3 regions of the Paeniclostridium hominis genome follow, and region 3 is predicted to be linked to each of the others. Evidence: riboswitches for the same ligand, from Rfam matches in the RefSeq annotation. Region 3 holds a riboswitch; each other region holds the start of a gene.

Region 1 (5,728 bases), 230 kb from region 3:
ATAAGTTTCCAGCAAGTTCTTCACCACATATTTCTTCTAACTTAGCTTTCATGTTATCTATTTTAGCTATTGGAGACTCTATTATTCCGTTTTCTGATTGAGTTTCAGGGAATACTTGAGCTATATATGGAGCAAATCTATTTAATCTTTCCTGTGCATCTAGTACATCAGATTCAGAAAGAGAAACATTTTCCATACCCTTATCAAAAGAAGTATGAAGTGGATTTATCCATATAGATTCTTTTAAATCTATTATTTCTTGTAATAAAGGATATTCTTCGATCCAAGTTGATATTTCTTTGTTTAAAACTTTTTCATTAGACATAATCATAACCATCCTTATATTCTTATTTTCAACTCTTAAATATAAATATTTATATACATTTAATTTAAAAGTTGAAGTTTATATTAACTTTATTTGTTAATTTTATTAATAAATACTTAATTAAATTTAAAATAATTAAATAACACTTAATTGATACTAACATTTTTTTATTATTTATGTCAATAGAATTTAATTATTTTTATAAAAATTAAATATAATTTAATTAAATTGCTAAGAATAAGTTATATTGATATAATTATGTAATAATAATTTTAAATAAATGAATGAGGTAATTAATGTATGAATGAAGTAGATATATCAAGAAACATTACTGAGTATAGAAAGAAAAAAGAGTTAACTATAAAGGAATTAGCTAACTTAACAGGTGTAACACCTTCTTTACTTAGTCAAATAGAAAAGGGAACATCAAACCCATCTATAAACACACTAAAACAAATTTCAAGTGCTTTAGATATACCACTATTTAAATTTTTCATAAATGATAATACAACTGAAGATTTAGTAGTTAGGAAAGATAGTCGTAAAAAAATAATGTTTGCTGAGGACGATAGTTTTGCATATGAATTATTGACTCCAAATTCTCAAGGAGCTATAGAGTTTATGCTTATGAAGATACCAAAAGGAGAGTCATCTTCAAAGGAACTTTTTAGTCATAAGGGAGAAGAAGTAGCTTATGTTATGAAAGGTTGTGTGAGTTTACATTTAATGAACACAGTTATTGAATTAAACTGTGGAGATAGTGTAAAAATACCGCCACATTCAAATCATAAGTGGGAGAATAATACCAATGAAGATTGTGAAGTTATATTTGCAGTAACGCCTCCGTCATTCTAGAAAAATAAATGATGATATAGCTAATATGGCAGATAGAGTTATAACTATTAAGGATGGTAAAGTTTTATATTAATATAGCTGTGATTTTTAAGGTAAGTTTTTTTCGGCTAAGCTGATTTGCTTACCTTTTTTTTCGTTAAAATTGATTATAGATGAGTTTATTTAACTATGTATTACTTTATTGAATAAAATAAAAAATTTAAATAGCATTTGCAACAATATATATTTTAAAATTGTATTTATATATGAAAGGAAAAAAACATAAATATTTATTGGAGGTAAAATTATGAAAAATAAAATAAGTATACTAGTAGCAGCGTTATTAGTTTCAATAAGTGGAACCTTAGTATTTGCAGACAATAACTCATCAAATAATAAACAAGACTCTAAAAATCATCCTGTACAAATAACACCAGAACAACTAGATGTTATGGGGACAATAACAAATATAAAACATGAAGGAGATAACTTAATAATAAGAGTAGAAGCTGTTAAAGATGAGAACATTAAAGATGGAATTGCTACACTAAACTTAAAACCAGAAGCTAGATATGACATAGCAGACGTTATAATAAATAAAAATACGATAATCAAAAAATCAGACTCAGATAAAGTACTTAAAGCATCAGATATAAAACAAAATCAGAGATTAGAAGTTAAATTTGAAAAAATAGAAGGTAGATCTTATCCAGTATATGCTAATGCATATAGTATTATGATTACTGATATGAAAAATTATTAAAAATATAAAAAATTCTAAATATTTACAATACTGTGAAATTGTGCTATAATAATTTATAATAAATAAAACTTAATATAAATTACCTCATCTAAAAAAAGATTGAGGTAGAGGTCGCATTTGCTAAGAGTAATATTGAAGAGGTCGGAATCCAATGACTCAATATAAAAGGAGTAAGTGCCGAAGTGCTAGTGTCCAAAGCTAGTGCTGGGACTGTATTTAATAAGTACAGTACTGTCATCAAAATTATCCCGAGTTTTGATGGAGAGCTATCTTAAGTAAGATATAGGGAAGATGTAGGTATGTTGTATTTGGCATATTCAGCTCAACATGTACTCATGTTGAGCTTTTTTAATATATGCGTGAAGCAAACTTTTACATCTATATAAACTAAGATAGAAAAAGGGAAAAAGACAATTAATTGTCTTACTTAAAAAAATGGGGGGAGATTAAAAATGAACATTTTAAGAAAAAGAAAGTTTACTATGCCAAATACACTTACTATAATATTTTTACTAATAGTAGTAATGGCAATTCTTACTTGGATAGTGCCAAGTGGAAGTTTTGAAAGAGAAGACATAGAAGGAAGAATGGTTGTTGTAGCTGGAACTTATGAAAAAGTAAAATCAAATCCACAAGGGGTTACAGATGTATTTACAGCACCTATAAATGGATTTATAGATGCAGCTGAAGTAGTTGGATTTGTTTTAATAGTTGGAGGAGCTTTTGGAATAGTTAATAAAACAGGAGCTATAGAAGCCGTTATAGCTCATACTGTAAACAAAATGAAAAAATTCCAATTCCTAATAATACCTATATCAATGATACTATTTGGATTAGGCGGGACAACGTTTGGAATGAGTGAAGAAACACTGCCTTTTTATATGATATTTATTCCACTTATGACTAGCATGGGATATGATTCACTAACAGCAGTGGCAACAGTTTTTATAGGAGCAACAGCTGGATTTGGAGCAGCTACTACTAATCCTTTCTCTGTAGGAATAGCTCAAGCACTTTCAAATATAGCACCAGGTTCTGGAATAGAGTATAGAGTTATTATGTTTGTAATATTCATGTCTATAAGTATAGCATTTGTTATGATGTATGCTAATAAAGTTAAAAAGGATCCGACAAAGTCTTTAGTTCAGAATATATCATTAAATCAAGAAGCAATAGATAGTAGTGATATAAATATAAAGGAGTTTACAAAAAGAGAAGCTATGGTAATAGCAATTTTTACAATAGGTATGGGAATTATGGTGTATGGAGTTTTACAATTAGGTTGGTACATCACTGAGATTGCAATGGTATTTACAGCTATAGGTGTAATATCAGGATTAGCAGCAGGACTTAAACAAGATGAAATAGTTAGTTCGTTTACAAGTGGAGCAAAAGATTTAATGTCAGCAGGATTATGTATAGCATTTGCACGTGGAATAGTTATAATTGCAGAAAATGGATATATAATAGATACAATCTTAAATTCTGCAGCAAATGTATTAAATGGATTACCAAAAGCTATATTTATAAATTTAACTTTCTTAATAGAAGGTTTAATAGCATTTTTAATACCATCAGCATCAGGACTTGCATCACTTACAATACCTGTTCTTGCACCACTTGGAGATTTAGTAGATGTATCTAGACAAATGATAGTTACAGCTTATCAATTTGGCATAGGTATAACTAATTTAATAACACCTACATCTGGAGTTTTAATGGGAGCACTAGCACTAGCTAATATTCCTTGGTCAAAGTGGATTAGATTTATAATGCCTTTAATTTTAGTTCTAGTAATTACTACAATGGTATTTTTAACAACAGGATTATATATAGGGTTTTAATATAGCATTTTTAGCAGAATAAACTTTTAGGAGGTCAATAACAAAGGGTTGCAATAAATCATGAACTTACAAACAAATTTTTTGCTATAAACATAAAATAAATAATATGTAGTAAATATGGGTTTAGTGAGATTCATTTCCACCATTTAAAACCATGAAAATAGTATTGGCTATATAGTCAATACTATTTTTGATTTAATATATCTTAATTATGGAAAAGATATGCCAAAATTCCCAATTAATTATATAACTAAAATTTTCGGAATACACTGCAAATTTTTACAATATACGACAATAACTATTGATATAATATCTGAGGGAAAGAGGGTGATAAAGTGATAGATCAAAATGTTGTAACTCGGGTAGAAAAGAAATATGAAATAAATGCATTTACTGCAATGAACTTAAAAAGCATTTTATGTAAAACATTAATTCAAGATTCGCATAATACCAATGATGGGTATATGGTTAGATCGTTATATTTTGATACATTTTACAATAATGACTATTTTGACAAAGAAAATGGATTAGAATATAGAAGAAAAATAAGACTTAGGACATATGATCCAAGGGCGCAATTTCTAAAATTAGAACTTAAACAAAAAGAAGGTGAATATCAGCATAAACATTCATTAACTATACCAAAAAACATGGCTCAAAGACTTTTAGATGGACACTATGAAGTATTAAAAGAACTAAACAATAGTTTTGCAGATAAATTGTACACTATAATGCAGACTAATTTATATAGGCCAAAATGTATAGTAGAGTATAAAAGATTAGCTTATATAGTTAAAGAAAACAATACAAGGATAACTATAGATAGTGATTTGAAATCTAGTGAGTCAAATATGGATATATTTAATCCTTCACTATCTCTAAATAAGGTAACTAGTAAAACAATACTGGAAGTAAAATACAACAATTTTTTATTAAGTTATGTAAAAGACATAATAGATAATACTAATAAATCTCAAACATCAGCTAGTAAATATTGTATGTCGAGATATATTAGCTACTTATAAGGGGGAAAAAACTAGAAATGAAAGAAATGATTTTAAAATACTTTCAAGAAAGTAATTCATCAATGAGTATTGAACAGGTATTACTTAATTTTTTAGTATCAATAATATTGTCTATAGTAATATATTTGGCATATAGATATTCTCATTCAAAGGCAGTATATAGTCAAAGATTTAATGTATCGCTTTCCATGTTAACTATAGTAACTACTATGGTTATGAATGTAATTGGAAATAATATAGCTCTATCTCTAGGTATGGTGGGGGCACTGTCTATAGTTCGTTTTAGAACAGCTATAAAAGACCCAAGAGATTCAGTTTATATCTTTTGGTGTATAGTAGTAGGTATTTGTTGTGGAGTATCTGAATATACAATAGCAGGTATAGGAAGTGCAATATTATTTATATTCTTACTTATATTTGGGCATATAAAGTCAAATGATAGGTATTTACTTGTAATACATGCAAAGGCAAAAGTTGAAGAAGAAATAGAAAAAGCTATCTTAGTATTTTATAATGGTGAAGCTAATATGCGTGTAAAAAATACTACAAGTGAAAGAGTTGAATATATATATGAACTTTCACAACGTATAATAAATTCTTCTAAAGACAAAGGACATATCAATAAAAAACTATATGAACTAGATGGAGTAGAAAGCGTTAACTTAGTTTGCCAAAATGAGGATATAAATAGATGATAAGAAAAATATTAGCTAGTAAAAGAAATCTAAGTATATTGGTAGCAATAGGATTACTAGTATCAAGTATTTCACTATCTATACTTATAGAAAAAAATTCTCAAAAAAGAGTACATAATCATAGACAAAAAGATATAAAAAATCAGCCAAGAGAATTTGATATGAAAGAGGATTATACTATAAGTGATTCTTTTAGTACTCATTTGCCATTAGTAGTTATAGATACTAATGGTGAAAGCCCA
Region 2 (5,728 bases), on a different contig from region 3:
CTTTTTATTTTTTATATATTTAGTTTAATTCTTGAATGTCTTTTTCTATGATTTCAGAAGCTTTTTCTCTAGATTCAACATAAGTTAAATCTACTTTATCTAAAGGAATAACTTTAGTTTTATGTTTAATCTTATAATATATATATAAAGCGAAGAATAAAGGAATACCTATATAAGAAGCTACTAAACCTTTCCAATCGATACCTGATGGCTTTATACAGGAATAACCTTGACCAATTATTATTATAAGACACATTAAAAGTGCTAGGATAGGTCCAAAAGGATACCATTTAGCTTTATATTTTAATTCTTTTAAATCATGACCTTGATGAATATACGCTTTTCTAAATCTATAATGACAAACTGCTATACCAACCCATGCAATAAATCCTGCAAGACCAGATGCAGCAACTAGCCAAACATAAACAGTACTTTCTGCAAATATACCTGTTAAGAAACATGCAGAAGCTATTATAGTAGTTAAAACTAAAGCATTTACAGGAACGCCCCTTTTATTAGTTTTTGCAAACATCTTAGGAGCAAGTCCTTCTTTTGCCATAGAGTGAAGCATTCTACTTGATGCATACATACCAGAGTTACCAGCAGATAATACAGAAGTTAATATAACTGCATTCATAAGAGAAGCAGCACCAGCTATTCCAGCTTTTTCAAAAACCATAGTAAATGGACTTTCTGAAACTCCTGCTTGTGTAAAAGGTATTATAGCACCTAAAACTACTATAGTTCCTAAATAAAATATTAATATTCTCCAAAATATTGATTTTATAGCCTTTGGTATAGTTTTTTCAGGATTCTCACTTTCACCAGCAGCAACTCCTATAAGTTCTGTACCTTGGAATGAAAAACCAGCAACTAAAAATATTGCAAATATAGATTTAGCTCCACCATGAAATGGTCCATCAGCTATAAAATAATTATGAAAGCCTATTTCATCTGAACCCATTATTCCAAGAATCATTAGTACTCCTATTACTAAAAATATAATTACAGTAAGTACTTTTATTCCAGCAAACCAATATTCAGATTCTCCATAAGCTTTTGATGATAAAAAGTTTAATCCAACAATTATAAATAAAAATAATATACTCCAATAAAATCCTGGAACATGAGGGAACCAGTATTTCATAACTAAAGAACCTGCAACCATTTCAGCAGCTATTGTTATAGCCCAGTTGTACCAATAGTTCCATCCAAGTGCAAAGCCAAGTGCTGGATCTATAAACTTAGTTGCATAAGAACTAAATGAACCAGATATAGGCATATAAGTTGCCATTTCACCTAAGCTAGTTATTAAAAAATAAACCATTACTCCTATTAGACCATAAGCTAATAATGCTCCTCCAGGTCCTGCTTGATGAAGCGTATCTCCCATTGCAAGAAATATACCTGTTCCTATAGAACCACCTAAAGCTATCATGTTTAAGTGTCTTGCCTTTAATCCTCTTTTTAATTCGTGATTTTGTTCACTCATTTAAATTATCCTCCTTATGGTGTCAATTATAAATAAGTAACTAAGATAATAAAAATATTTTTACCAATAAAAAAGTCATGAGACTATACCCATGACATAAATACAAAAAGATCATACAAAAAGTACGAGGTTATCGTATGTTTTCATTGAAAATAGCTCTCCACAAAATGTGACAGTCTTATATATATTCTATATAAGCCCAGTAAATAGTATTAAAGCTATTAACTATTTACTTCGGCGAAATTTCCTTTCATATTACTTCATCGAGCTTACCTCCATAATACTAATCTTAAGTTTCGCGCCTCTATCTCAGTTATCTACTTGTTGTATTCAATTATAAATAAAATTTAAAATAAGTCAATATTAAAAATTATAGTTATAAAGTTAATTATTTTCAGATATTTAATATCAACTATATTAAATCAAATAGTCATGATTTTTTAGGAGTAATAATTATTAAAAAACTAGTTGTACATATTGTGTTGACTCATATAATTATAAATTTTTTCACCATGTTCTTGTTCTTCTTTTTGAATATGGTTTAAAACTTGTCTTACATTTTTATCTTTAAATTCAAATATAGCTGTATCATATGTAGATGATATATATTTTTCTGTACTAAGTGTGTCTTGACACAGCATTTTATCATGTTGATTAAATGGCATACCTTGAGACGCTTGTGAATTAAGGTTAGGCATAGCTGAATTAGTTTGACTATTTGAATTTTGATTTCCTTGGCTTTGACCTTGATTTACGTTAGGTACAGTACCACTTAACAATTGATTTATAGAATCCAAGTGTTGTTGTTCTTTTTGAGCAAGTTGATTAAATAAATTTTTTAGCTCAGAACAAGAAGCTTTTTGAGCATAATCCTTATATTTTTGAACACATAATTCTTCATGACTTTTTTCATCTTCTAATAACATTCTTTCTTTAGTAGTTAAATTTAACATAAAATACACCTCCAACGTTATTTTGTATCATAAATGAGATATTATTCAAAAACATATAGTAAATATACAAATAAAAATAGAAACTTAATATACATTTTATATACAATTAAGATAATTAGTATATAATTTTTATCTTATAAAAATTATATGTGTTAAAATTATTATATATTAAGTTAGAAAAATTACTTTTAAAGGAGTATAAAAAGTGAGAAATGAAAGCTTAAGTTTAAATAAAATAATAGATTCTAAAAAGTGGAATAATCTTCAAGATTATCTTTCTATAGTTACTAAAATGGCAATTGTTATTGTAGATTATAAAGGAAATCCAGTTACGAAGCACAGTGGCTGTCATAAATTTTGTGAAAGGGTAAGAGCTAACTCAAATCTAGCAAAACATTGTCAAAAGTGTGATTCAAGAGGAGGATTAGAAGCAGTACGATTAAACAAACCGTATATATATTTATGTCATTACAATATAGTTGATGTTGCAATTCCTATTATAATAGATGGTAAATATATTGGAGCTATTATGGCAGGTCAAGTAAAATTGTCAGATTCTAACTCTTGCGATGATTTAGAACAAATATTAAATATATCACATAAGTCATTAGATGAATATAATACAGAAGTATTAAAAGAATATTATGAAGAATTGCCAGTTTTATCTTATAGTGAAGTAAAAAATATTTCTAATATGTTATTTTACTTATCTAATTACATAGTTGAAGAAGCGCTAGACAAAAACTTAATTTTGGAAATGTATGAAAAATCCATAAAAAATGAATCGGAAATAAATTCTAAAATGTTTAAAGGATATAGTATAAAAAATATCAAAAATGTACAAAAAGAGATATCTAATGCTATTATAAATAGCTATATTACAGAAAATCAAGATAACGATTTTGATAAAATCTCTGTAAGCAAAACTTTAAGGCCAGCAATAGAATATATTTATAAAAATAAAAGTGAAAATATATCTATGGAAAAGATGGCAAACTTATGCCACGTAAGTCCTAGTTATTTTAGCCGGTTATTTTCAAAAGAGATAGGAGAAAATTTCTCAAGTTATATATCAAAGTTAAAAATTAAATGGGCGAAAAGTATTTTAGAAGAAACCGATATGCCTATTAATGAAATAAGTGAGGAACTTGGTTTTAGTGAAGCTGGATATTTTATAAAAATATTTAAAAAGTATGAGGGAGTTACACCATTTTCTTATAGAAAACAATTTAGAAAATAAATATAATTAGTTTAACACTATTATATCGTTAAAAAAATTACGAAAAGTATCAAAAATACAATTATACAAATTTAGGTCAAAAAATTACGGTTTTAAATCGTAACTTTTTAACATATGAGTCCAATGTAATTTTGTGAAAACGATATTACAATGAAAATAACTTAAAAAATAATAACATTTAATAAAATGTGAAGGAGAGATTAAGATGAGAAAAGCATTTATATGCCCTACAAAATATGTACAGGGACAAGATGAATTATTAAATTTAGGTTATTTTGTAAAAGTATTTGGGGACTCAGCTTTATTAATTGCTCATAAAGATGATATACAACGTGTTAAAAATAAATTAGATGCAACTGCAAAAAAATTTAATATAAATTTTGTAGAAAGTAACTTCAAAGGAGAATGTTCAAGACAAGAAGTAGCTAGATTACAAGAAATAGCTAAGAACAATAAATGTGCTTGTACAATAGGTCTTGGTGGTGGTAAAGCAATAGATACTGCTAAGTGTGTTGCACAAGGTGAAAATTTAATTATAGTTCCAACTATAGCTGCCACAGATGCTCCAACAAGTCATTCAGCAGTATTATACACACCAGAAGGAGAATTTGATGATTATGCATATTTCAAACAAAGTCCTAGTGTAGTACTTGTTGATACTACAGTTATAGCAAAAGCTCCTACTCGTTTCTTAGTTTCAGGAATGGGAGATGCATTATCAACATATTTTGAAGCAAGGGCTACATCAAGCTCATTTACAAAAGTAAATGCAGGATTACCTTGTGGTGTTAGAGAAGGTAAATGTGAAACAGCTATTGGAACTAATGCAGCATTAGCACTTGCTAAATTATGCTATGAAACTTTATTAAAAGATGGAGTAAAAGCAAAGCAGTCATGTGAATGTAATTTAGTAACTCAAGCGCTAGAAAATATTATAGAAACAAACATACTTTTATCAGGACTTGGATTTGAAAGTGGAGGATTAGCAGCAGCTCATGCAATTCATGACGGATTAACTATGTTAGAAGGAACACATAAGTATTTCCATGGGGAAAAGGTTGCATTTGGTACAATAGCACAATTAGTGTTAGAAAATGCTCCAACAGAAGAAATAAATCAAGTATTAGATTTCTGCTTAGAAATAGGATTACCTGTATGTTTGGAAGATATAGGAGTAGATAGTATTACCGAAGAAGAAGCTATTGCTGTTGCAGAAAAAGCTTGTATTCCAGAGGAATCAATATATGCTATGCCATTTCCAATAGATATAGAATCTGTAGCTGCAGCTATTATTACAGCTGACAAAATAGGAAAAACATATAAAAACAACAGAGGTATGTAATATGAAAAAGATAATAAATAAACCAGAAAATATAGTTATGGAGATGTGTAATGGAATAGCTATGGCACATCCAGAACTTGAATTTATAAAAAAATATAAAGTAATAAAGAAAAAAGATATAAATAAAAATAAAGTTAGTTTAATAAGTGGTGGAGGAAGTGGACATGAACCCGCACATGCAGGATTTGTAGGAAAAGGGATGCTAGATGCTGCTGTTTGTGGAGATGTATTTGCTTCACCATCTCAAATACAAATTTATCAAGCTATAAAAGCTACAGCAAGTGATAAGGGAACATTATTAATTATAAAAAATTATAGTGGAGATATGATGAACTTTAAAAATGCTGCTTATTTAGCAAGTGAAGATGGTATTAAGGTTGATTATGTAAAAGTAGATGATGATATAGCTGTTGAAGATAGTTTATATACTGTAGGAAGACGTGGTGTTGCAGGAACTGTATTAGTACATAAAATAGCTGGGGCAGCTGCACAAAGAGGAATGTCTTTAGAAGAAGTTAAAACTATTGCTGAAAAAGCAGCAAATAGTGTTAGAAGTATAGGATTTGCACTTACATCATGCACTGTTCCCGCAAAAGGTACTCCAACTTTTGAATTAGGTGAAGATGAGATAGAATTTGGAGTTGGAATACATGGAGAACCAGGAATAAGAAGAGAAAAAATAGCTTCAGCAGATGAATTAG
Region 3 (5,728 bases):
TAAATATAGCATGTTCATGCATAGTTAATAATGATGCAAGAATAGATCTTTTAAATAGGTTAATAGATGAATATAAAATAGATGGAGTAATAGATGTTGTATTACAAGCATGTCATACATTTAATGTAGAGAGCTATAGAATTAAAAAATTTGTAAATGAAGTTAAAAATAAGCCATATATGGCTATAGAAACTGATTATTCAAAATCAGATACAGAGCAACTAAGAACAAGATTTGAAGCATTTATAGAAATGATAGATTAAAATTAGGGGGACTTTATGTACAGTGTAGGTATAGATTCAGGTTCTGTAGCAACTAAAGGAGTTTTGTTTGATGGTAATAATATAATAAAAAAAATTATAATACCAACAGGATGGAGCCCTAAGTGTGCATCACTCGAAGTTTATAATAAACTAACTAAAGATATTGAAAAAAGTGATATAAAAAAAGTTATAGGAACTGGATATGGAAGAGTTAGTATGGATTTTGTAGATAAAAAAGTAACCGAAATAACATGTCATGCTAAGGGAATCCATTTTTTAAACAACAACATAAAAACTATTTTAGATATAGGTGGACAAGATAGTAAGGTAATAAATTTAGATAATGATGGAAATGTATCTAATTTTATAATGAATGATAAATGTGCAGCTGGAACTGGTAGATTTCTACAAGTGACATCTAATTTGTTAGGAACCGATGTTGGCAGTATAGATGATTTAGCAAAAGGAGCTGAGCCTGAAATAATATCAAGTATGTGTACAGTTTTTGCAGAATCAGAGATAATAAGTCTATTAGCAAAAAGTGTATCTAAAGAATCTATAGCAGCAGGTATATTACAATCTATAGCAAATAGGTCAAAATCAATGTTATCTAGAATTGATATATTAGATGAAATTGCATTTACAGGCGGGGTAGCAAAATGTAGTGTGCTTGTAAATATGATTGAAGAGAGTTTAAATAAGAAAATATATATAGCTGAGGATACTCAAATAATAGGAGCATTAGGGGCAGCTATTATAGGATATAAAAAATAAAAGGATGGTTAAAACCATCCTTTTATTATGCAATTGACTCTTCTTTTTCAACCTTTACATCTGATTGGTTTGATAATTTTGTTATACCAATTCCCGTAGCAGCTAAAGTTAATGATATTATAGGACATATCAAGTTAAAAAATGCGTATGGTAAAAATGCAAATGATCCAACTGCAAGAGTAGCACTCATGTAAGCTCCACATGTATTCCAAGGAATAAGTGGAGAAGTTATAGTGGCACTATCCTCTAATGCACGTGATAAATTTTCAGGAGCTAAACCTTGTTTTTTGAAGGCTTCTCTATACATACTTCCAGGCATTACTATAGCTAAATATTGATCAGCAACTGCTAGATTAGTTCCTATACAAGTAAATATAGTTGCAGCAACCAACCCTAAAGTTCCTTTTGCAAACTTTAATATTGCAGTAGCTAAAGCTTCTAACATACCAGTTTTTTCAAGTATACCACCAGTAGCTAAAGCACATAACATAAGTGATACTGTACCTAACATACTATTAAGTCCACCACGAGATAATAATTCATCGACAAAGACCATACCACTATTAGATGTATAACCAACTTGAGCAACCTCTAATACTTCTTTAAAAGAAGCTCCTTGGAAAACTATAGCTACTAATCCACCAAGTAGTGTACCTATTATAAGACCTGGAACAGCAGGTACTTTTAAAATTACCATTATTATAACAGCTGCTGGAATTAATAATAATAATGGTGATAATGTATTATAACTTGCTGATAATGCTTGTTGAATTTGTGTAATTTGACTACTATCTATAGCTTGACCTGCATATTTAAAACCTATAACTGCATATATAATAAGCGCTATTAAATATGCAGGAATTGTTGAATATAACATATGCTTTATATGAGTAAATAAATCAGTTCCTGCCATAGCTGGAGCTAAATTTGTAGTATCTGAAAGAGGAGACATCTTATCCCCAAAGTATGCTCCAGAAATTATAGCACCAGCTATTATTTCTTTAGGAATTCCAAGTGCACTACCTATACCTAAAAGTGCAATACCTATAGTACCTGCAGTAGTCCAAGAAGAACCTGTTGATATAGAAACTATAGAACATATTATAGTTGTAGCAACTAAGAATATTCCTGGTGATAATATATTTAATCCCCAATAAATCATGCTTGGAACAACACCAGATAATATCCATGTACCAATTAACATACCTACAATTAAAAGAATAATTATAGCTTGCATCGTAGAATTTATAGTAGATAATATACCTTCTTCAATTTCTTTCCATGTGAATCCTAGCTTAAAAACAGCTATAAAACCACTAAATATTCCGCCTAAAGCTAATGGTATATGAGCGGAAACACCTAATTTAGTTAATGATATGCATAATAAAAATACTAAAACACCTATGCATAAAAGTGAATCGCCCAATGAAGCTTGTCTTTTCTCTCTTTTTAACATAATAACCTCCAATAATTTATAAGAATATAACTTAAAATGGAGCATAGTACTAAAAAAGGTCTAGAAGACAAAGAGATACTTCTAGACCTGAGATTATTATATAAATATAATAACGTAATCTAAAGATAGCTCTCCACATAAAGTGACAGTGTTATGCATATTATACATAACCCCAACATATAAGCTCAAAGCAAAACTTATATATTTCGGCATTATTACCTTTCCTATTATCTCACAGGTGCTTTTCCTCAATAATAGTAATATTTAATAATGCGACCTCTACCATTAGTTATATTCTGTTTATTTAATAAATTTATTATATCATATAAAATAAAAATGTAAATATTAATTAAAATAAAAATTAAAATTTTAAAAATATAAAAAACAGTCTATCATTTGATATACTATTTTTTAGTTTAAAAAGTTAGGACCGTAAGTTTCTTCTATTTCTCTTCTTAATTCATTAGGATCATTAATACCTTGATTCATTGCTCTAGCAAGTATATTAGCTTTGTCATATGGAGACATCCAAGAGAATATACCACCTAAACAGTTATCTACGACATATTGAGATTTTATATATATAGAAAGAATATCATCATATGACATAGCAAATTCCCCATCTTTTACTAGATATGGAACTTGAGCATCTTTATCAAATCTGAATTCATATCCATTTTTATTAATATAATCTCTTCTAAGTTGATCATAAGATCTTGTAATTGTAGCTCCTAAACGTCCGTAAAAAGGAACTCCAAGCATTATTTTTTGTGAAGGCATTCCAGCATTAGTTAAATTTTGAACCATAGCATCTACACTATAACCAGGTATTGATAAATTAGAGTCATATAGATTTGATTGATGTTTTTGAGCATTAGGGCCTGTTTCACCAGCAGTAAAGTCATAACTCATTAAGTTAAAGTGATTTATTAAAGGTGCAATTTTAGCTATTTCAACACTTCTATTTATATATGCTCTATCACCTGTACCAGCCACACTTAGCCATTTATCAGGACCTATAATATCTCTAATAGCAGTTAAAAGAAGTGTAAAGTTTTCTTTATCTTCAGGTCTAGATTTAATTCCAGCGGCACTATTTGCAGGATATTCCCAATCAATATCAATACCATCTAAGTCATATTGATTAATAAGTGCATTTACTTCTCTTGCAAAGTTATATCTAGAAGTTGGTGTTAATGAAGCATCTGAAAATCCATCTTGCCCCCATCCACCGATAGCAACTATAACATTTAAATCTGGATTATCTTTTCTTAAAGCTAGCAATTGTCGTAAATATTTAGGAGTTGGAATGAATAAAGTACCATCAGGTCTTATTTCAGCAAATGCATAAATAACAAAATCAAGTAAAAAAGCATCAACATTTGAAGGATCACCTAATACATATGTGCCTACTAATCTAACTAAATCTGGACAGTTAGGATTTTCTGCAATATTACTAGATGGAGCTGAAATTTGAGGTCTAGATTTAGATTTACATACTTTTTTCTTATAATTCATAGGTTCATATAAATTAGAATTTTTTGAATTAGGGTTTTTATCTGGTATAAAGCAAAGATACCAGTCTATAAAATCTTCATTTTCAGAACAACTATTAATGCGTTGAGTTAATTCCTTGTATGTTTTTGGAGGTGGAAGTATAACAGGCATACCAGGAAGCCAATTTGCAGGTGTTACAATATTTTGTTCATCAGATGTTTGTAGTGCATCTATAATTCTTATTATTTCAGGAATATTTCTTCCAGTAGTCAATGGATAATATAATATAGTTCTTAATATCTGATTAGGGTCAATTATAAAAACTGACCTAACTGTAACTGAATCACTCATAGGTTCAGAGATCATTCCATATAATTGAGCTATTTCCATTTTTCTATCATCTATTATAGGAAATGGAATTTTGATTCCAGTATTTCTATATATGTTGTCAAGCCAAGACAAATGAGAACTGTTACTATCAACACTAAGTCCTATTAATTCTGTATTTCTTTTTTGAAAATTTGAATAGTATTTTGCAAAACATAAAAATTCTGTAGTACATACAGGTGTAAAATCTCCAGGGTGAGAAAAAAGTACAACCCATTTTCCTTTGTAATCAGATAATTTTATTGGTCCGCTTGTTGTATTAGCACTAAAATTAGGCGCTTTAGAGCCTAAGCTAGGAAGACAAGGCAAATAAATCACTCCTTTAAAAGTTAGTTTTAATTTAATTTATTAACTAACTTATAGGAATGTTACTAATAAGAATTGCTATTTTAATACAAATTTGGTATATTTATTATATTAGAATATATGTATGATTTGTTGATATTAGGGGGCAAAAACATGAAAAAAAGCCAAAAAAATAAAAAGGTGCCAAGATTTGTTAAAACATTTTCGGATATTTTAAGAATACTTGTGTTATCATCTGTAATATCCCTAAGTATTACGAGTGTATTATTAGTAGTAAACTCAATAACAGGAGTATTCATAGGATTTAGATATTATATTGCATTAGCTTTAGGAATGATTATTACATTGACACCATGTTGGGTCTTATGTGACTGTAAAAGAATTTTTGGTAAAAAAGTTTATAGATCTAAGAAAATTAGACCAGCAACTAAAAGGTCACAAAGAAATAAAGAAACAATTAGAAGAAGAAAAATATCTTAAAAAGTACGGCGTATGTTGTACTTTTTTTTCTTTATCTTAATATAATTAATAATAGGGTAGAGGAGGGATTATATGAACTACGATGTTTTTTGTAGTAGTGTAGTAGGATATAAGAATAAAATTAAAAATAAAGGATCTCAAGATTATTTAAAGTATAAAAAATTGGAAAATGGAATTATTTGTGCAATAGGAGATGGACACGGAATAGATAGGTGTAAATATAGTCACAAAGGATCAGAGTTTGCTTGTGATGCATGTATTGATATATTAACTGATTTATATGATGAAATAGCAAATTTTGATGAAGAGGAATTAAATAATTTAATTAAAAATATTAGTAAAGAAAACTATATACAAGTGTCTATACAAAATAGATGGAGAAAGTACGTTATAAATCATTTTAGAAAAAAAGTACCTAATGTATATAAAATAGATTATGTGCTTTATGGAACTACTCTTATAGGCGTACTAATTACAAATAAAATAAAACTTTATTTACAAATTGGAGATGGAAATATAGTTGAATATTTAAATGAATTTAATATTGTAGATTATAATAAGGAAA

What was found. A riboswitch is a leader RNA that binds a small molecule or an ion and turns the genes downstream of it on or off. The one in region 3 is predicted to bind lysine.
Region 1: linked by a shared signal. The riboswitch ahead of H8891_RS04325 (YfcC family protein) and the one ahead of nhaC (Na+/H+ antiporter NhaC) in region 3 are both predicted to bind lysine.
Region 2: linked by a shared signal. The riboswitch ahead of H8891_RS09825 (amino acid permease) and the one ahead of nhaC (Na+/H+ antiporter NhaC) in region 3 are both predicted to bind lysine.

The regions. Positions count from the first base shown of each region.
Region 1 is NZ_JACRWD010000001.1:906,188-911,915, forward strand. It holds gene H8891_RS04310 (D-serine ammonia-lyase) at 1-325, opposite strand, end outside; gene H8891_RS04315 (helix-turn-helix domain-containing protein) at 626-1,180, shown strand; gene H8891_RS04320 (hypothetical protein) at 1,467-1,922, shown strand; lysine riboswitch at 2,020-2,199, shown strand; gene H8891_RS04325 (YfcC family protein) at 2,375-3,766, shown strand; gene H8891_RS04330 (VTC domain-containing protein) at 4,102-4,791, shown strand; gene H8891_RS04335 (DUF4956 domain-containing protein) at 4,809-5,486, shown strand; gene H8891_RS04340 (CotH kinase family protein) at 5,483-5,728, shown strand, end outside.
Region 2 is NZ_JACRWD010000003.1:8,293-14,020, reverse strand. It holds gene H8891_RS09825 (amino acid permease) at 20-1,492, opposite strand; lysine riboswitch at 1,638-1,807, opposite strand; gene H8891_RS09820 (spore coat protein) at 1,957-2,445, opposite strand; gene H8891_RS09815 (PocR ligand-binding domain-containing protein) at 2,651-3,685, shown strand; gene H8891_RS09810 (glycerol dehydrogenase) at 3,891-5,027, shown strand; gene dhaK (dihydroxyacetone kinase subunit DhaK) at 5,029-5,728, shown strand, end outside.
Region 3 is NZ_JACRWD010000001.1:674,965-680,692, forward strand. It holds gene H8891_RS03210 (double-cubane-cluster-containing anaerobic reductase) at 1-263, shown strand, start outside; gene H8891_RS03215 (acyl-CoA dehydratase activase) at 279-1,037, shown strand; gene nhaC (Na+/H+ antiporter NhaC) at 1,063-2,493, opposite strand; lysine riboswitch at 2,612-2,783, opposite strand; gene H8891_RS03225 (peroxiredoxin) at 2,905-4,695, opposite strand; gene H8891_RS03230 (hypothetical protein) at 4,837-5,163, shown strand; gene H8891_RS03235 (protein phosphatase 2C domain-containing protein) at 5,236-5,728, shown strand, end outside.